Linked DNA regions of Leptothrix cholodnii SP-6. The protein of the gene in region 2 interacts with the protein of the main gene of each other region in a pairwise test. Links are inferred from orthologs where the notes say so. Each region holds a gene or a part of one and is shown on either strand. Other genes may lie near its edges. The genes, in order: acpP and ybgC.

Region 1 (9,419 bases), 2.6 Mb from region 2 along the record:
GATCGCTGAGGCCGCCGCACCGCTGGATGATCCGGTCGGCCAGCGTGCTCTTGCCGTGGTCGATGTGGGCGATGATCGAAAAATTGCGGATGTGGTCCATGGGTCGTCGAGACGCTCGGCGGCTCTAGCCACAACGGTGTCGGCAACACCTTGTCGGCTCAGATCGTGCAGCGATGTGAAGGCGCGCGGCGCCGGGGCAGAAACAAAAAAAAGGCACGCCCAAGAGATGACGCGCCTTCCAACAAAAAGGTATGGCAACTGCTTTGTTGGGACTTTATTGTAGCCAAAACCTCCCGGCGCAAGCAGTCCGGGCGGTTGGTGCCGGCTGCGATCAGGGCCAAGGTGGTGAGGGTTTCCGGCCGCGGTGGGCCCTCGTCCGCCGGGCGTGGGGCGTCCGGCAGGCGGGTGTTTCGTCAGTTCAGGGCGTGCCTGGATGCGTTCAAGAAGGCGTCGGAAATCCGACTGGCGTGCTGCGGTTTTCTTCGATGTGAAATCCCCGTTCGGGCGTCGAGGGATTCGAGCCGATGGCGCAGCACGCCGGATCGCTCATTTGCCGGGCCGGATCACCGCGTACTGGGCCCACTCGCCGCGGCGGAACAGCAGGTTGACCGGCTTGCTCTTGTCGAGCTTGCCGACCACCGCCTCGAACTGGCGCAGGTTGGTGATCTCGGTGTTGGCCACCGCCAGGATGATGTCGCCCTCGCGCAGGCCGGCCCGCCCGCCCGCGCCGTCCACCGCGTCGACCCGCACGCCGCCCTTGACCTTGAGCTCCTCGCGCTGCTTGGCACTCAGGTCGCTCACCGTCAGGCCCAGCAGGCTGACCGTGGCGGGTGCGGCCGGCTTGGCCGGTGCGGGCTCGGTGCTGGCCGGCCTGGCGGCGGCTTCGGCTTCGAGCTCGGCGACGGTGACGCTGAGATCGCGCATGCTGCCGCGGCGGAACACCTGGATCGTGGTCTTGGTGCCCGGTGCGGTCTTGCCGACCAGGCGCGGCAGGTCGTTCCACTTCTCGACCGGCTTGCCGTCGAAGCGCGTCACGATGTCACCGGCTTCCAGGCCCGCCTTGCCGGCCGGGCTGCCGTCCTCGACCGAGCGCACCAGCGCGCCGGCCGCCTTGCCCAGGCCGAGCGACTCGGCCACGTCCTTGGTGACCTCGCCGATCTGCACGCCGATGCGCCCGCGCACCACCCGGCCGCTGGTGCGCAGCTGGTCGGCCACGCGGCTGGCCTCGTCGATCGGGATCGCGAACGAGATGCCCATGTAGCCGCCCGAGCGGCTGTAGATCTGCGAGTTCACGCCCACCACCTCGCCGCGCAGGTTGATCAGCGGCCCGCCGGAGTTGCCGGGGTTGATCGCCACGTCGGTCTGGATGAACGGCACCAGGTCGCCGGTGTCACGCGCCTTGGCGCTGACGATGCCGGCCGTCACCGTGTTGTCGAGATCGAAGGGCGAGCCGATCGCGATCACCCATTCGCCGACCTTGAGACGGCTGACGTCGCCCAGGCGCACCGCCGGCAGGCCGGTGGCGTCGAGCTTGAGCACCGCGATGTCGGTGCGCTTGTCGGCGCCCACCACGCGGGCCTTGAACTCGCGCTTGTCGGTCAGGCGCACCGTGACTTCGTCGGCGCCCTCGACCACATGCGCGTTGGTCATCACGAAGCCGTCGCTGCTGACGATGAAGCCCGAGCCGACGCCGCGCGGCACCGCTTCTTCTTCGCTCTGGCCCTGGCCGGGCGGCCCCTGACGTGGGCCCTGGCGCGGGATCGGCACGCCGAAGAAGCGGCGGAAGAACTCCTGCATCTCCTCGTCGGCCGGGTTGTCCGAGCGCGCCGTGCGGGCCTTGGCGGTGGTGCGGATGTTGACCACCGCCGGGCCGACCTGCTCGACCAGTTCGGTGAAGTCGGGCAGTCCGCGCACCAGCGGTGCCGCCGCGCCGGCCTGGGCAGCTGCAGCCTGCGCGCCGCCCGACTGGGCCAGGGCCGGTGTCGGCAGCAGGCACGCCGCCGTCAGCAGGGGGGCGAGCCAGCGCAGGGCGGCAACGCTGCGAGGGGTGGAATCGGATCGCTTGTGCACGCTCGTGCGCGACGAATGTTCAGACATGCAAACCTCTCTGTTTGAGATCAGCGTAACAGGGCACGGTCTTTGTTGGCGCCGCGGGGCCGATTTCAAGCCCCCGCCGCGACGGCTGCGATCGCCCCGGCTGCGCCGCCGTGCGCAGCGGCCTCGTCAAGGCTTGCGACGCTCGATCTGCGCCGCAAACTGGCGCAGCGTGGCGCGCGGCACGTCGCCGACCGCCGTGATCCACCAGTCGCCATGGCGCTGGCCGATCGCCTGGGTCGCGCCCTGGCTGGCCGCCGGCGCCTCGCGCTGATGCCGGCCGGCGTCGTAGCGCTCGATGAACAGCGAGACCGTCGTCAGGCCGTCGCTGAACACCGCCTGCAGCACGCCACCTTGCGGGTTGGGTGCTGCTGCGTCGCCCGATGCGGTGCGCACCGCGTCGGGCGCGTGCGCGCCGTGCGACGGCAGGCCGGGGGGATGCGCGTAGGTGTGCAGCACCCTGAAACCGGCCACCGGCGTGCGCAGCATCCAGCCTTCGCGTTCGAGTTCGGTGTGCGTCAGCTTGGGCCGCTCGATGCGGTAGCCCTTGAGGCGGTGCATCTCGGCGAGCAGGGTCTGCGATTGCGCCTGCGTCTGCGATTGCGACCGGGCCGACCACTTCAGCTCGGAAAAGCCGGCGCTTTCGATCAGCTCGCCCTGCGGGCCGAGGATGTCGGTGCGCAGCAGCAGGCCGGTCTGGCGTTCGAGCCACAGGCGCTGGCCGTAGCGGTGCGCGTCACGCGGGCGCAGCTGCAGCACCTCGGCCTCCAGTCCGGCGACCCGGTCGATGCCGGCGCTCTTGAGCTCGTACATGTCGAGCCGGGCGGCCGAACCCGTCTGCAACACGGCCGGGTAACCCAGGCCGAGGTCGCGGTGCTCGATGATGGCGGCGTGACTGCGAGGCCACAGCACATGCACCAGATCGTTGTGGCGATAGACCTGGCGCATCTGACCGTCGAGCGTCTCGACACGCTCGATCTGGTTGTGGCCGTCGCTGACGTGGGTGATGCGCAGGCTCGTCATGGCCCCGCCGGCGCTGACGACGAAGGTGCCGCTGAAGCTGTGGCGGTTGGCCGCATCCTGGATGCGCCGGATCACGGTCGCCGGATCCGGGTGGCTCGACGGCGCCGAGGCCGCGGGCTGTGCCGATGCCACCGTCCCCGTTGCCGGCTGCGCTGCCAGGACGGCCGACTGCGCGCCCAGCGCGGCCCAGCACAAGCCGGCGATCGCCAGGGGCCGCAGCGGGCGCTGGCGTGACGGTGGCCGTTCGATCGACCCGATCGTGCGCTTCATCGAGATCCCGGCTCGTGGGCCACGCTGCGCATGAAACCCGGCGCCGGGCCGAACGCGGCCTTGGCCGGCACCATGCGGTGCGCGTTCAGGTAGGGCTCGAGCTGCTCGCGGGTGTCGGGCGCCAGCACCGCCACGGCCTCGGCCCGCGCGGCCGGTTCGACGGGCTGTGACGGTGGCGGCAGCGCCATCCGTGCCATCTGCTGCAGGGGCTCGGTGGCGGGCGGGCGCATCGTCCAGGCCAGACCGGCGACCATCGCGACACCGGCCGCAATGCCCACGGGTGTCACCCAGCGCGGTCGCCGCGCACGCAAGGGCGTGACGGATGCCGGCCTGCCATTGACGACCGCTGCGGCAGGGGCCTGCTGCGGCGGCTCGGGGCGGGCGGGCGCCAGCACGACCGGTTCGAGCGCCAGCCGCTCGCGCAGCGCACCCAGGAATGCCTGGTCGCGCGCCGGCGGATGGGCCAGATCGGTGGAGCGCAGCACGTCGCCGATCAGGCTGTAGGCGTGCCAGTCGGCGCGCAGCCGCGCATCCGTGCGCCAGGCGCGGCAGGTGTCGGCCACCTCCGCGGCGGCCAGTTCGCCGTCCACCAGGGCCGAGATCCGCTGTGCGGTGCTGTCCTCGGCTCGATCCGACTCGCTCATGATTGACTCCATGCCGTGTTTCGCTTCACCAGCGCTGCCCCTCGCGGGTGTCCAGCAAAGGCCGCAACCGCGTGGCGATGGCCTCGCGGGCGCGGAAGATGCGCGAGCGCACGGTGCCGATCGGGCAGTTCATCGCGCTGGCAATCTCTTCGTAGGACAGGCCTTCGACTTCTCGCAACAGGACCGCTTGGCGCAGATCCTCCGGCAAGGCCTGGATCGCCGCGTTGACGGTCGCTGCGATCTCGCGGCTGGCCAGGACCGCTTCGGGCGTCTCGTTGTGGCTTAGTTCGTGTTCGGGCCGGGAAGTTTCGTCGTCGTCCTGACGAGCCGCGGCAAGCGCGGATTCGGTCATGACCGGATCGCGCTTCAGGTCGGCCAGGGTCTTCTTCGCGGTGTTGACCGCGATCCGGTAGAGCCAGGTGTAGAACGCGCTCTCGCCGCGGAACTGTGGCAGCGCGCGGTAGGCGCGGATGAAGGTTTCCTGCGCCACGTCGGCGACCAGGTCGGTGTCGCGCACGAAGCGGCCGATCAGGCGTTCGATGCGCCGCTGGTACTTGACCACCAGCATCTCGAAGGCCTGCATCTCGCCCAGCTTGGCGCGCTCGACCAGCAGGGCGTCGGCGTCAGCGCTCATGGTCGCGCCCGTCACGGTCGGCAGGCCTGGCGCCATGCACCGCGCAGCGCAGCGCGTGCCAGTGCTGCCGCACGAGCGGCTCGGCGACGGGAATCCAGACCCTGCGGCGCAACGCCGGGCGGGTGCTCGGCGGGTGATCGAAGCGCAACAGCATCCAGTGGCCCAGATCGATCACCACGGCCAGATCGCCGGTCGAGGCCCGGCCGCCGCGATCGACGAGCGTCCACTCGGCGCCGCTCCATTGGATGGACAGGCAGTCGGGCGTGCGCAGTTGCCAGCCCTGTCGTGCGGCCCACGCTGTCAGGGCGAAGAGGCACAACGCCGCGCCGACGGATCCGGGGATCCACCAGGTGTCGCTGTTCAGGGTCCTGTAGGCCCACCATGTCGCCACGGTCAGCGGCGCGAGCAGGCTGAGCACCGCCAGTGCAAGCCGCCAGCGCGGCTCGGCATCGACTTGCACCGACACCGCTGGTGCCGTGTGCATGGTGGATCTCCGGTGTCAGGCTGGGGTTCAGACGCGGCGGAACACCAGCGTGCCGTTGGTGCCGCCGAAGCCGAAGTTGTTCTTGACCGCCACCTCGATGTTCATCTCACGCGCCGTGTTGGCGCAGTAGTCGAGGTCGCAGGCCGGATCCTGGTTGTCCAGGTTGATCGTCGGCGGCGAGATCTGGTGGTACAGGCCCAGCACCGTGAAGATCGACTCGATGCCGCCGGCGCCGCCCAGCAGATGGCCGGTCATCGACTTGGTCGAGTTCACCACCAGCTTCTTGGCGTGGTCACCGAACGCGAGCTTGATCGCGTTGGTCTCGTTGGCGTCACCCAGCGGCGTCGAGGTGCCGTGGGCGTTGATGAACTGGACGTCCGAGGCGTTGACGCCGGCATCCTTCAGCGCGAGCTGCATCGAGCGGCGCGGGCCGTCGACGTTGGGTGCCGTCATGTGATACGCATCGCCCGTCATGCCGAAACCGGTCAGTTCGGCGTAGATCTTGGCGCCACGCTTCTTGGCGTGTTCGTATTCTTCGACCACCATCACGCCGGCACCTTCGCCGAGCACGAAGCCGTCGCGATCGCGATCCCAGGGGCGCGATGCGGCCTTGGGGTCGTCATTGCGGGTCGAAAGCGCCTTCGCCGAGGCGAAACCGCCGATGCCCAGCGGCGAGATGGTCGACTCCGCGCCGCCGGCGATCATCACGTCGGCATCGCCGTGCGCGATCATCCGTGCCGCCATGCCGATGCTGTGCAGGCCGGTGGTGCAGGCCGTCACCATCGCCAGGTTGGGACCCTTGTAGCCGCACTTGATCGACACATGTCCGGAGATCATGTTGATGATCGAGGCGGGTACGAAAAACGGGGAAATGCGCCGCGGCCCACGCTCGCGGTACTCGTCGTGGGTGTTCTCGATCATCGGCAGGCCGCCGATGCCCGAGCCCACCATCACGCCGATGCGCTCGGCCAGCTCCTCGGTCAGCGCGTCGCCGGTGGGCAGCCCCGAATCCCGCACGGCCTGCAGCGATGCCGCAATGCCGAAGTGGATGAAGGCGTCCATGTGGCGGGCTTCCTTGGCGGGGATGTAATCCTCGATATTGAAGCCTTTGACTTCGCCAGCGAAGCGCACGGCCAGATTGGCCGCGTCAAAGCGGGTGACGTGGTCGATGCCGGAACGGCCAGCGATCAGGTTGTCCCAGGACTCGGCAACCGTGTTCCCGATCGGGGAAACAATGCCAAGTCCGGTCACGACGATACGGCGACGAGTCATGCGTTTTGCGTGCTGAAGGGGGGCGCGGGGCAAGTCACGCAGGCCGATCAGGCCTTGACGTTGTTCTTGGCGTAATCGATGGCGAGCTGGACCGTGGTGATCTTCTCGGCTTCTTCATCGGGGATCTCGATGCCGAATTCGTCTTCCAGCGCCATCACCAGTTCGACGGTGTCGAGCGAGTCAGCGCCCAGGTCGGCCACGAAGGCCTTCTCGCTCGTGACCTCTGCTTCGGCCACGCCGAGTTGTTCGGCGATGATCTTCTTGACGCGTGCTTCGATGTCGCTCATGAGGGGTTCTCCTCCGGGAGGGTAGTGCAAAAAACAGCCTGCGATTCTAAGGGCTCCGAAGATCCATTCTTCCGGAGTCACCCGAGGGCCGCGCAGGTCGGGAGTCGGCCCCCAAGGTCGGTCGGTGACGGCGCCTGAGCGCTTCAATTCATGTACATGCCGCCGTTGACGTGCAATTCGGTGCCGGTGATGTAGGCCGCGGCCGGCGAGGCGAGGAAGGCGACGGCCTCGGCGATGTCCGCCGGCGAGCCCAGACGGCCCAGCGGAATCTGCGCCATCAAGGCGGCCTTCTGTGCCTCGGCCAGCGATTCGGTCATGTCGGTGGCGATGAAGCCCGGTGCGACGCAGTTGACCGTGATGTTGCGGCTACCCAGTTCGCGAGCCAGCGAGCGGGTCATTCCGGCCACGCCGGCCTTCGAGGCGCAATAGTTGGCCTGGCCCGGGTTGCCCGACGCGCCCACCACCGAGGTGATGTTGATGATGCGGCCCGAGCGCTGTTTCATCATCGGCCGGATCGCCGCGCGGCAGGCGCGGAAGACGGCCTTCAGGTTGGTGTCGATGACCGCGTCCCAGTCGTCGTCCTTCAGTCGCATCGCCAGCGTGTCGCGGGTGATGCCGGCGTTGTTGACCAGCACGTGCAGACCGCCGTCCTGCTTGACGATGCCGTCGATCGCCGCGTCGAGCGCAGCGCTGTCGGTCACGTCGAGTGCCAGGCCACGGCCGCCGTAGGCGGCCAGTGCGTCGGCGATCGCCGCGGCGCCGGACTCGCTGGTGGCCGTGCCGATCACCTTGTAGCCACGCTGGGCCAGCGTCAGCGCAATCGCGCGGCCGATGCCGCGGCTGGCGCCGGTCACGAGGGCGATCTGGGCGGGGGTCGTATCAGCGGCGGGGTTCATCGTCGAGCTCAAGCGAGTTGTCCTTTTACGTCGGCGAGGCTGGCAGGGTCGAACAGGTTGATGGCCACCAGCTCGGCATCGATGCGCTTGACCATGCCGGCCAGTGCCTTGCCAGGGCCGCATTCCACCACATGAGTGATGCCCTGCGCCCTCAGCATCTGCACCAGTTCGACCCAGCGCACGGGGCTGAAGGCCTGGCGGTAGAGGGCGTCGCGGATCGCGTCGGCTTCGGTCTGCACCGCCACGTCGACGTTGTTGAACACCGGAATCTGCGGCGTCGCGATGCGCACGCTCAGCAGCCGCTCGCGCAGTCGCTCGGCCGCCGGCTTCATCAGGCTGGAGTGAAAGGGTGCCGACACCGGCAGCGGCAGCGCGCGCTTGGCGCCCAGCGCCTTCAGGACTTCGCAGCCCTTTTCGACCCCGGCCTTGCTGCCGGCGATGACGATCTGCTTGGGGTCGTTGAAGTTGACGGCCTCGACCACTTCGCCGCTTTGGGTGGCGGCCTGGGCGCAACCGGCGCGCACGGCCTCGGCGTCGAGCCCCAGGATCGCGGCCATGCCGCCCTGGCCGACCGGCACGGCGTCCTGCATCGCCTGGGCACGCAGGCGCACCAGCGGCAGCGCATCGGCCAGGCTCAGGGCGCCGGCGGCCACCAGCGCGGTGTATTCGCCCAGCGAGTGACCCGCCAGCGCGGCGGGTGCGGCACCGCCTTCGGCGATCCAGGCGCGGTAGCAGGCGATGCCCGCGGTCAGCATGACCGGCTGGGTGTTGGTCGTCAGGTCGAGCGCTTCCTTGGGGCCGTTGGCGATCAGCTCGGCGACGTTCTCGCCCAGCGCGGCGCTGGCTTCATCGAGGGTGCTGCGCACGGCGGGGTGGTCGCCCCAGGCGGACAGCATGCCCACCGACTGGGATCCCTGACCGGGAAAGACGAAGGCGAACGCGGTCATGTGCAGACTCCGATGGGTGTGTGTGGATGGAACGGCCCGTGCGTGGACGGATCGAGCGCGCGCACCGCGCGCCCGATCAGAACTCGACGAGTACGGCGCCCCAGGTGAAGCCGCCGCCGACGCCTTCGAGCATCAGGGTCTGGCCGCGCTGGACGCGACCGCTGCGCACCGCCTGGTCGAGCGCCAGCGGGATGGATGCGGCCGACGTGTTGCCGTGCTCGTCGACCGTGACGATCAGCTTGTCCAGCGGCAGCTTCAGCTTGCGCGCCGTGCCGTGCATGATGCGGATGTTGGCCTGGTGCGGGATCAGCCAGTCGATGTCGCTGCTGTCCTTGCCGGCCTTGGCCAGCACGGCCCGCGCGGCACTTTCGAGCACGCCCACGGCCAGCTTGAAGACCGCCTGGCCGTCCATCTTGAGCAGCGGATCGCCGAGGATCTGCCCGCCCGAGACGGTGCCGGGCACGCACAGGATCTCGACATGCCGGCCATCGGCGTGCATGTCGGTGGCCAGGATGCCGGGGGTGTCGCTGGCCGACAGCACCACCGCGCCCGCGCCGTCGCCGAACAGCACGCAGGTGGTGCGGTCGGTGAAGTCGAGGATGCGCGAGAACACCTCGGCGCCGATCACCAGGGCGTTGCGGGCGCTGCCGGTGCGGATCAGCGCATCGGCCATCGTCATCGCGTAGATGAAGCCCGAGCACACCGCCTGCACGTCGAAAGCCGGCGCGCCGTTGACGATGCCGAGCTTGCGCTGGACGATGCAGGCGTTGGACGGGAACACCATGTCCGGCGTCGACGTGGCGACGATGATCAGGTCGATGTCGGACGGCTGCAGGCCGGCCGATTCGATGGCGTGACGCCCCGCCTC
Region 2 (9,400 bases):
CGGTCGTAGGTGTCGACCAGCGCGACCACGCGCGCGGGCATCGCGATCGCGTTGCCCGCCAGGCCCAGCGGCAGGCCGCTGCCGTCGTGCTGCTCGTGGTGCTGGCTGATCACCTGCAGCGCCGCGGCCTGCAGGCCCATCGCCAGGCCGAGGCGCGCGCCCTGGGCGACGTGTTCGCGGCGTTCACGCAGCAGCAGCGCGCCGTTGCTGGCGTCGGCGTTGCGCAGGTGGTCGGGCAGCAGCAGCTTGCCGATGTCGTGCAGCAGCGCGCCCAGGGCCAGGGTCTGCATCGTCGCTTCGTCCAGGCCCAGGCTGCGGCCGAGCAGCAGCGACAGCACCGTCACGTTGAGCGCATGCTGCGAAGCGGCGGTGCCGGCGGCTTCGCTGAGCACGCGGATGGTGGTGTCGTCGTCGCCCAGCAGTTCGTCGACCAGCCCGTCGGCCAGCAGCAGCGCAGCGTGGTGCGCGCCGGTCGGGTTGTTGACCGCGTCGCGGGTGATGCCGAGCCAGGCGCGGCTGGCCTGCGCGTGCAGGCGTTCGCTGCGTGCCAGGCTGTCGCGTTCGCGGCCGAGCTGCGCGCGCCGCATCGCCAGCGTCGGGTCGCCGGCACGCAGCGGCTCGCGCTGCGAGCACGGCTCGAGCATGCGCCGGCGCAGCGGGCTGCTGTCGGCGGCAGCCGTGGCTGCTGCGGGGGTCGGGATGGCAGCGGCCGTGTCGCCAGACGGCGCCGGCTCGGCAGCCGCGACGTGGCCGGCGTCGTGGGCGCTGTCGGCAAACGCCACCGGATCGCTCAGGTCCGGTCGCACCAGCACTTCCAGCACGCCGAGCTGACGCAGGGTGGCGATCTGCGCCGGATCGTCGAGCTTGAAGCGGCTGCGCGGGAACGGGTGATTCATCCAGCCGAGGTCGAGCTGGACGAACATGCCCAGTCGCAGGGCGTCGATTTTCAGGAGCAGGCGGTTGGCGGTGGCGGTCATCGATCAGGCCCAGTCAGGCACCGGCCAGGCCGGTTCTGAGAGCTTTATCGGTGACGCGCCGAGCGAACTTGAATCAGCGCCGGTTCGGGTCGAAGCTCAGCACCATCAGCGGCGGCACCCGGCCGTCGATGTCGCGCGGCAGGATCTCGGTGCGCTCGATGGCGCGCAGCACCGCCTGGTCCCATTCGGCCAGACCGCTCGACTTGAGCAGGCGGCTGCCGAGGATGGTGCCGTCGGGCGCCACCCGCACCTCGACCTCGGCCACCGTCGGCCCGCTGATGCGGCCGGTGAAGACGATGTTGGGCAGGATGCGCGCGCGGATGCGGCCCTCGTAGCCGGCCGACGGCGCGGCCGACTGCGCCGCGGTGCCGGCGCTGGGCGTGGTCGCGTTGCCGACGGCCGGGTTGTTGCCCAGCTGCTGGTTCAGGCGCCGCAGGTTGTCGGCGCGCTGCTTGGCCAGGGCGTCGGCCTGCGCCTTGGCGGCGCGGGCGTCCTTGGCGGCTTCGGCGCGATCCTTTGCCTCGGCCTCCTTCTTGTCAGCCAGGCGCTTGGCTTCGGCCTTTTCGGCTTTCTCCGCCTTTTCAGCCTTCTCGGCCTTTTCCTTCTCGGCCTTGGCGAGCTTTTCGGCCTTCTCGTCGGCCAGGCGCTTGTCCCGGGCCTTCTTCTCGTCGGCCTTTTTCTTCTCGGCCAGGCGCTCGGCTTCTTCGCGCTCGGCCTCGGCCTTCTTGCGTGCCTTCTCGAGCGCGATGTCGGCGTCGCGGCTGGGTTTCGGTTCGGCCTTGGGTGGCGGCTGCGGGGCTGGCGCAGGAGGCGGCGGCGGGGTAGGGGCCGGCTTCGGTGCCGGCGTGGGCACGGCCGGCGGCGGGGGCTCGGCGGCCATCGGCGCGGCGATCTGCGGCACGGCGGCCCAGAGTTCGGCCGAGACGGTGTTGACCTCGTGGCGCCGCCAAGCCACGCCGTAGGCCAGCGCGGCGACCAGGCCGACGTGCACCAGCACGGCCAGCGTCGTGCCCGCGCCCATGCCGTCGGGCGACGGCGGGCGGCGCATCGCGTCCAGCGCCAGCTCGGGGCTTGCCATCCTCGTCGCCATCGTTCAGGTGCCGGTGGTGCGCACGGCCAGTCCGACGCGGGCCACGCCGGCTTTCTGCAGCGTGTCCATGATGCGCACGACGGCCTCGTACTTGACGCCCTTGTCGGCCGAGATGATCACCGGCACCTGGTTCGAGCCGCCCTGCAGCGCCTTGACGCGCGGGCTCAGCTGGCGCAGCGCGATGCGCTCGCCTTCGCTGCCTGCCTTGTCGGCCGGGGTGCCGGCGCCGGCGCTGCCGGGCGGGCCGCTGACCTTCAGGCGCAGCATCTCGGCGCTGTCGATGATGACCTCGATCACCTTGTCGGGCTGGCGCTGGGCCTGGCCGATGCTGGGCAGGTCGATCACGCCGGGTGTCATCAGCGGGGCGCTGACCATGAAGATGATCAGCAGCACCAGCATGACGTCGATGAACGGCACCATGTTGATCTCGTTGATGGTGCGCCGGCGTGAGCCGCGGCTGGCGAGGGCTGCCATGGGTGTCTCCGGCTCAGCGCGTGTTGGGCGCCGAGGCACCCGCGCCCGCGCCCTGGCCGATGTTGCGCGCCAGGATGTTGGAGAACTCCTCGACGAAGGTCTCGAGCTGGATCGCGATGCGGTCGATGTCGCGCGAGAAGCGGTTGTAGGCGATCACCGCCGGGATGGCCGCGAACAGGCCGATCGCGGTCGCCACCAGGGCCTCGGCGATGCCGGGCGCGACGGTGGCCAGCGACACCTGCTGCACGTTGGCCAGGCCGGTGAAGGCATGCATGATCCCCCACACCGTGCCGAACAGGCCCACGTACGGCGACACCGAGCCGACCGTGGCCAGGAACGACAGGTTGTGCTCGACCGCGTCCATCTCGCGCTGCAGGCTCGCGCGCATGGCGCGGCGCGCGCCGTCGAGCAGCGAGCCGGCATCGCCGACGCGGCGCTCGCGCAGCTTCAGGAACTCGCGCATGCCCGACGCGAAGATGCGTTCGAGCGGCGCGCCGATCTCGGCGTTGCGCTCGCTGTGGGCGTAGAGCTCCTGGACGTTGCGGCCCGACCAGAACTCGCGCTCGAAGCCGTCGTTGGCGCCGCGCACCCGGCGCAGGCCGATCAGCTTGCCGAAGATCACGGCCCAGCTCGCCAGCGAAACCAGCATCAGTGTCGCCATCACCAGCTGGACCACAAAGCTGGCCTGGGTGATGAGGTGCAGGATATTCAGGTCCTGGTTCATGCAGCAGTCATTCGTTCAAGGATGAAAGGGGGGATGCGTCGCGGCACGAAAGTGCGGCTGTCGACGCAGCCGATGCGGATGCGGCCTTCGACCAGCAGCGTGTCGGCGCGCTGCACCTGCTGGTCGATCACCAGGCTGGCGCGGCCTTGTTCGACCACCCGCACGCTGACGTGCAGTTCTTCGTCGAGCCGGGCGGGTTGGCGGTAGCGCACCGAAGTATCGGTGACGACGAACATCACGCCGGTATCGAGGCGCAACTGCTCCTGCGAGAAGCCCAGGCTGCGCAGCCATTCGGTGCGCGCGCGCTCGAAGAACTTCAGGTAGTTGGCGTAGAAGACCACGCCGCCGGCGTCGGTGTCTTCCCAGTAGACGCGCAGGGGCCAGGTGAAGGGGGCAGTCGCCGCGCGGTCTGCGGGCCGGATCGGTGCGTTCACGGTGATGGGATGGCTCGGTTCAACGGCTCAGCATCAGCCAGCCGACCAGCACCAGCAGCCCCAGCACGCAGGCCACCAGCACGGCGGGCAGCAAGGAGGGCCGGCCCGGCGCCGTGCCGGTGCCCCGAGATGCGGGATCGGCTTCGCCGGCGGCCGGATTCGTCGGCAGCGACGGGAAGTCGGCGGCCGGCGCGACGCCCGGATTGGCAGCCGGCGGCAGCGAGGCCACCTCCAGCTCGGCGCGCCGGCGCGTGACCGCCTCGGCGTTCGGGCGCTGCGCACGGGCCGGGTCGGCGCTGGCGGCCGGGGGCTGCTGCGGCCAGGTGGCGTTGGGGGCGTTGGGCAGGGTGGCGAGCCAGGTGCGCAGCTCGCGCGCCATCGCGCCGGCCGAACGTGGGCGTGCGGCGGGATCGATGTCGATCGCCTGCATCACCAGCGTCTCGAGCGCGGGCGGCACCGCCGCGATGATCTGGGTCGGCCGCTGAGCCCGGCCGGTGCGCACGGCCTGGCGGATCTCGTCGAGCGAGCTGCCGTTGTAGGGCCGCTGGCCGGTCAATAGTTCGTAGAGCACCACGCCGAGCGAGTAGACGTCGCTGCGCTGATCGCATTCGCGGCCGTCGTACTGCTCGGGCGCGGCGTAATACGGCGAACCCAGCGCGGGGCCGCCCTGGTCTCGGTTGATCAGGCGGGCGATGCCGAAATCGAGCACCACCGGCCGGGTGCGGCCGACCATGAAGATGTTGGCCGGCTTGACGTCGCGGTGGATCACGCCCTTGCTGTGGGCGTAGCCGAGCGCGTCGGCGACCCGCCGCACGATCAGCGCGGCCTGCTCGGGGCTGGGCCGCCAGCCGCTGCGCAGCAGGTCGGCAAGGTCCTTGCCGCGCAGCAGTTCCATCGCGATGTAGGCGCCCTCGGGGCTGACGCCGGCGTCGTGCACGGTGACGATGTGCGGGTGGCTCAGGCGCGCGGCGGCGCGGGCCTCGTCGAGCACCCGGGCGGCGAGTTCCTCGCGCTGACCCGGCGCGGCGGCGATGGTCAGCGTCTTGACTGCCACCTGGCGCGCCAGCACGGTGTCGTAGGCCGACCAGACGGTGCCCAGGCCGCCCTGGCCGAGGCGCTGCTCCAGGCTGTAGCGGCCGACCTGGTCGACCTGCGGCGTGGTGTCGGGGCCGCTCGGCCCGGCGCCCGCGGGGGCCCCGGGCTTGCCGTCGAGCCGCTGGGTGTCCTCGTGCCGGCGCGGCGACAGGAAATCGAGCGCGCCGCTGGTGCTGAGCGGGCCGGACAGCTCGGCGTCGAGCGGCCCGGTGGTGTCGAGCAGGCCGGGCCGGGTGGGGGCGTGCGGGGTGATGCGGCTCATGACTGTGGGCGCAGGACGCGCTGCAGGCGAGCCACCGCCGCTTCCAGCTGCGGCAGCGAGCTGGCGAACGACAGTCGGGCGTAGTGGGCGGTCTCGGCATGGCCGAAATCGCGTCCGGGGGTGAGGGCCACGTGTGCGCTGCGCATCATGTCGAAGCAGAAATCCCAGCTGTTGCTCGCATGGCGGCGGGTGTCCATCCAGACGTAGAAGGCGCCGTCCGGGCGCACCGGCACGGCCAGGCCGAGCGCTTCGAGCTGCGGCACGATGGCGTCGCGGCGCTGGCGCATGACCTCGCGGCGGCGCTCGCACTCGGCCAGCGTGTCGGGGTGGAAACACGCCAGCGCGGCGTGCTGGGCCACGGCCGAGGCGCAGATGTAGAAGTTCTGCGCCAGCTTCTCGACCGCGCCGACCAGCGCCGGCGGCAGCACCAGCCAGCCGAGCCGCCAGCCGGTCATGCCGAAGTACTTGCTGAAGCTGTTGATCACCAGCACGTCGTCGCCCAGCGCCAGCGCGCTGCGGTCGTGTGCGCTGTCGTAGCCGAGCGCGAGGTAGATCTCGTCGACGATCGTGATGCCGCCGCGCGCGCGCACGACTTCGACGATGCGCTGCAGCTCGTCGGCGTCGATCGAGGTGCCGGTCGGGTTGGACGGCGAGGCCAGCATCACGCCGCGCGTGGCCGGGCCCCAGGCCTCGGCCACCGAGGCGGCGTCGAGCTGGAAACGCTGCGCCGGGCCGGCCGGCAGCAGCCGGGGCACGCCGCCTGCGGCCGTCACGAAATGGCGGTTGCAGGGGTAGCTCGGGTCGGGCATCAGGATCTCGTCGCCCGGCTCGACCAGCGCGGTGCACAGCAGCTGCAGCGCGGCCGAGGCGCCGGCGGTGATCACGATGCGCGCCGGGTCGATGTCCAGACCCCAGCGGCTGGCGTACCAGCGCGCGATCGCCTCGCGCAGCGCCGGCAGGCCGGTGGCGCTCGTGTACTGGGTGCGGCCCTCGGCCAGGCACCGCTGCGCGGCTTCGAGCACCCGCGGCGGCGCGGTGAAGTCGGGCTCGCCGATGTTCAGGTAGATCATCGACTCGCCGCCGAGTGCCGGGTCGCAGGCCGGGCTGCGGGCGATCTCGTCGGCCGCCTTGGCGCACTCCATCACCCAGAACGGCTCGATCTGGTCGACCCGGCGGGCCAGGCGCAAAGGCCCGGTCCGGGCCGGGGTCGGGTTCAGGGTGAAACCTGCAGCGTGGGACACGCTAGTGGCGACGGTGGGGTGGGAGGATCGATCCGGCTGCGGGCCGGATCAGGTGCGGCGGTTGCGCTGGGCGGCCACTTCGGCGGGGCGCAGGTCGGCGGCGGCCTTGTCGAGCACGCCGTTGACGTACTTGTGCCCGTCGGTGCCGCCGAACGACTTGGCCAGTTCGACCGCCTCGTTGATCGCCACCTTGTACGGCACGTCGAGGCAGTGCTGCAGCTCGTAGGCGCCGATCAGCAGCACGCCGTGTTCGACCGGCGACAGCTCCTGCACGCGGCGGTCGAGGTGCGGCGTCAGCACCGCGTCGAGCGCCGCCACCTGGGCGATGCAGCCGTGCAGCAGCGCCGAGAAATGCGCCGTGTCGCACTTGGCGTGGTCTTCCTGCTCGCGCATGTGGGCCTCGACGACGTGCGAGTCGGCCTGGCCGACCTGCCATTCGTAGAGGCCTTGCAGCGCCAGCTCACGCGAACGTCGGCGGGCCGACTTCGGGCGCGGCGCGCCGGCGGGCGTGGCGTTGCCGCGCGGCTTGCCGCCGGGCGCCGGCTTGGACAGGGGAGCGTTCAAGAGAGGTCTTCCATCAGATTGGCCATCTCGACCGCGACACGCGCGGCGTCACGGCCTTTTTCGTCGGCACGGGCCCAGGCCTGGGCCTCGTTCTCGACCGTGAGGATGGCGTTGGCGATCGGCACGCCGTGTTCGAGCGAGACCCGCGTCACCGCCGCGCCGCTTTCGTTGGCGACCAGCTCGAAGTGGTAGGTCTCGCCGCGGATGATGCAGCCCAGCGCGATCAGCGCGTCGTGGTCCTTCTGCTCGGCCAGCGCCTGCAGCGCCAGCGCCACTTCGAGCGCGCCGGGCACGGTGACGTGCTTGATGTGCTTGGCGAGCACGCCCAGCGCCTCGAGTTCGGCGATGCAGCTGCTGGCGAGCTGTTCGGTGATGGCGGCATTGAAGCGCGCCTGCACGATGGCCACGCGCAGGTCCGATCCGTCGAGTTCCGCGGCGACGCCCCGGTCTGCGTTTTTCATGGCGTTTCCCTGGAAAGGTTCGAGTGCTGGGTGGGTGACGACGACCGGGCGCGCATTCAGCCGGGGGTCGGCATGAAGCCGGTCACTTCGAGGCCGTAGCCGGTCATGCTGGGCAGGCGGCGGCGGTTGCTCATCAGCTTCATGCGGCGCACGCCGAGCTCGAGCAGGATCTGCGCGCCCACGCCGTAGGTGCGCAGGTCGGTGGAGCCGCGCTGCGGCTCGAAGCCGTCGGGCTTGATCTGGCCGAGCAGCGCCTCGGCATCGCGGCCGGCATTGAGCAGCACGGCCACGCCGCGGCCGGTGGCCTGCAGCGTGGTCAGCGCCTGCGGCAGCGACCACGAATGGCGCGAGGTGCTGGCGTCGAGCAGGTCGAGCACCGACAGCGGCTCGTGCACGCGCACCAGCACTTCGTCCTCGGGCTGCCAGTCGCCCAGGCTCAGCGCCAGGTGGATCTGGCCGGTGCGGTCGCGGAAGGTGCGGCAGTCGAAGCCGCCCCACGGCGTGGCGAGCTGCTGGCGCGAGAGCTGCTCGACCAGCGATTCGTTGCGGCTGCGGTAGGTGATGAGGTCGGCGATGGTGCCGATCTTCAGGCCGTGCTGCTGGGCGAACACTTCCAGCTCGGGCAGGCGCGCCATCGTGCCGTCGTCGTTCATGATCTCGCAGATCACCGACGAGGCCGACAGGCCGGCCATGCGGGCGAGGTCGCAGCCGGCTTCGGTATGGCCGGCGCGCATCAGCACGCCGCCATCCTGCGCCTGCAGCGGGAAGATGTGGCCGGGCTGGACCAGATCGGCGGCCGTGGTGTCGCGGGCCACCGCCACTTCGACGGTGCGCGAGCGATCGGCGGCCGAGATGCCGGTGGTCACGCCGGTGCGGGCTTCGATCGAGACCGTGAACGCAGTGCTGTGCTTGGTGCCGTTGCGCGGCGTCATCGGCGGCAGTTGCAGGTGATCGCAGCGCTCGCGCGTCATCGTCAGGCAGATCAGCCCACGGCCGTGCTTGGCCATGAAGTTGATCGCTTCCGGTGTGACCATCTCGGCCGCAAGGACCAGGTCGCCTTCGTTTTCGCGGTCTTCCTCGTCGACGAGGATGACCATGCGTCCGGCGGCCAGTTCGGCCACCAGCTCGGGAATTGGAGATATTGCCATCCGTGAATTGTAGGCGGCTGGTGCCCGGGCCCGCTGCAATCGCGGCTTCAGGGCGTGCCGGGCAGCCAGCCGGCGAGCCGGCCGCGCGGGCGCGCCAGCAGACGCAGGTCGCCTCCGACGGACTGGACGTCGCCCCATTCGAGCTCGATCGCCTGGTCCAGGCTTTCGAGCGGGCCCCAGCTCCACATCTCGCGGCCCAGGCCGAGCAGCTTGGGTGCGAGGTAGACCAGGAATTCATCGACCAGGCCCTCGCGCAGCAGCGAGCCGTTGAGCCGATGGCCGGCCTCGACGTGCAGCTCGTTGACGCCGCGCCGCGCCAGGTCGGCCAGCATCGCCGCCAGATCGACCTTGCCGGCCGGTCCGCCCGGCATCGACACGCACTGCACGAGCGGCGGCGCGACGTCGGTGCCGTCCGGGCCGAGCGCGGCGCGGGCGCCGTGCGCCGCCTGCACCTCGGCCAGCCAGGCGGCCTGGGCGGTCTCGTCGGCGCTGGTGTAGACCAGCACCTCGCCGGGCGGCGCGAGCAGCCGGGCCGTGACCGGCGTGCGCAGCGGCGCATCGACCACCACCCGCATCGGCTGGCGCGGCGTGGGCACGTGGCGCACGTCGAGGCGCGGGTCGTCGTCGAGCACGGTGCCGATGCCCGTCAGCACGGCGCTGGCGCGGCGCCGCCAGGCGTGGCCGTCGGCGCGTGCGGCCGCGCCGGTGATCCACTGGCTCTGGCCGTTCATCAGCGCGGTGCGGCCGTCCAGGCTGGCCGCCACCTTCATGCGCACCCACGGCCGCTGGCGCAGCACGCGCGAGAAGAAACCGATGTTGATGGCGGTGGCGGCCTCGGCCATCAGGCCCTGTTCGACCTGGATGCCGGCCGCCGCCAGCCGCGCCAGGCCCTGGCCGGCGACCAGCGGAAACGGATCGGTGATCGCCGCG

Evidence for each region.
Region 1: the proteins of ybgC (region 2) and acpP interact in binary tests that used the Escherichia coli proteins (3 or more experiments, as listed by UniProt). The link is inferred for Leptothrix cholodnii SP-6 from one-to-one orthologs.

Annotation. Positions count from the first base shown.
Region 1 is NC_010524.1:651,165-660,583, forward strand. What follows is about bases 5,089-8,020. They hold acpP (acyl carrier protein), read right to left. Parts: upstream 6,709-8,020; coding sequence 6,469-6,708; downstream 5,089-6,468. Other genes in these bases: LCHO_RS03050 (hypothetical protein), read right to left, coding at 5,089-5,149; fabF (beta-ketoacyl-ACP synthase II), read right to left, coding at 5,177-6,421; fabG (3-oxoacyl-ACP reductase FabG), read right to left, coding at 6,852-7,604; fabD (ACP S-malonyltransferase), read right to left, coding at 7,613-8,020. Outside these bases: lepA (translation elongation factor 4), read right to left, coding at 1-100; LCHO_RS03030 (DegQ family serine endoprotease), read right to left, coding at 547-2,097; LCHO_RS03035 (MucB/RseB C-terminal domain-containing protein), read right to left, coding at 2,224-3,387; LCHO_RS21920 (sigma-E factor negative regulatory protein), read right to left, coding at 3,384-4,031; RNA polymerase sigma factor RpoE, read right to left, coding at 4,057-4,665; more of LCHO_RS03050, read right to left, coding at 4,655-5,088; more of fabD, read right to left, coding at 8,021-8,551; LCHO_RS03075 (beta-ketoacyl-ACP synthase III), read right to left, coding at 8,628-9,419. UniProt on the Escherichia coli protein: Carrier of the growing fatty acid chain in fatty acid biosynthesis.
Region 2 is NC_010524.1:3,236,989-3,246,388, reverse strand. Bases 1,981-4,893 are described here. They hold ybgC (tol-pal system-associated acyl-CoA thioesterase), read right to left. Parts: upstream 3,700-4,893; coding sequence 3,262-3,699; downstream 1,981-3,261. Other genes in these bases: LCHO_RS22290 (serine/threonine-protein kinase), read right to left, coding at 3,719-4,893; tolQ (protein TolQ), read right to left, coding at 2,555-3,265; LCHO_RS14725 (biopolymer transporter ExbD), read right to left, coding at 2,071-2,541; tolA (cell envelope integrity protein TolA), read right to left, coding at 1,981-2,055. Also shown: LCHO_RS14735 (cyclic di-GMP phosphodiesterase), read right to left, coding at 1-977; more of tolA, read right to left, coding at 1,051-1,980; more of LCHO_RS22290, read right to left, coding at 4,894-5,056; LCHO_RS14705 (pyridoxal phosphate-dependent aminotransferase), read right to left, coding at 5,053-6,243; transcription antitermination factor NusB, read right to left, coding at 6,346-6,861; ribH (6,7-dimethyl-8-ribityllumazine synthase), read right to left, coding at 6,858-7,322; ribBA (bifunctional 3,4-dihydroxy-2-butanone-4-phosphate synthase/GTP cyclohydrolase II), read right to left, coding at 7,379-8,470; bifunctional diaminohydroxyphosphoribosylaminopyrimidine deaminase/5-amino-6-(5-phosphoribosylamino)uracil reductase RibD, read right to left, coding at 8,518-9,400.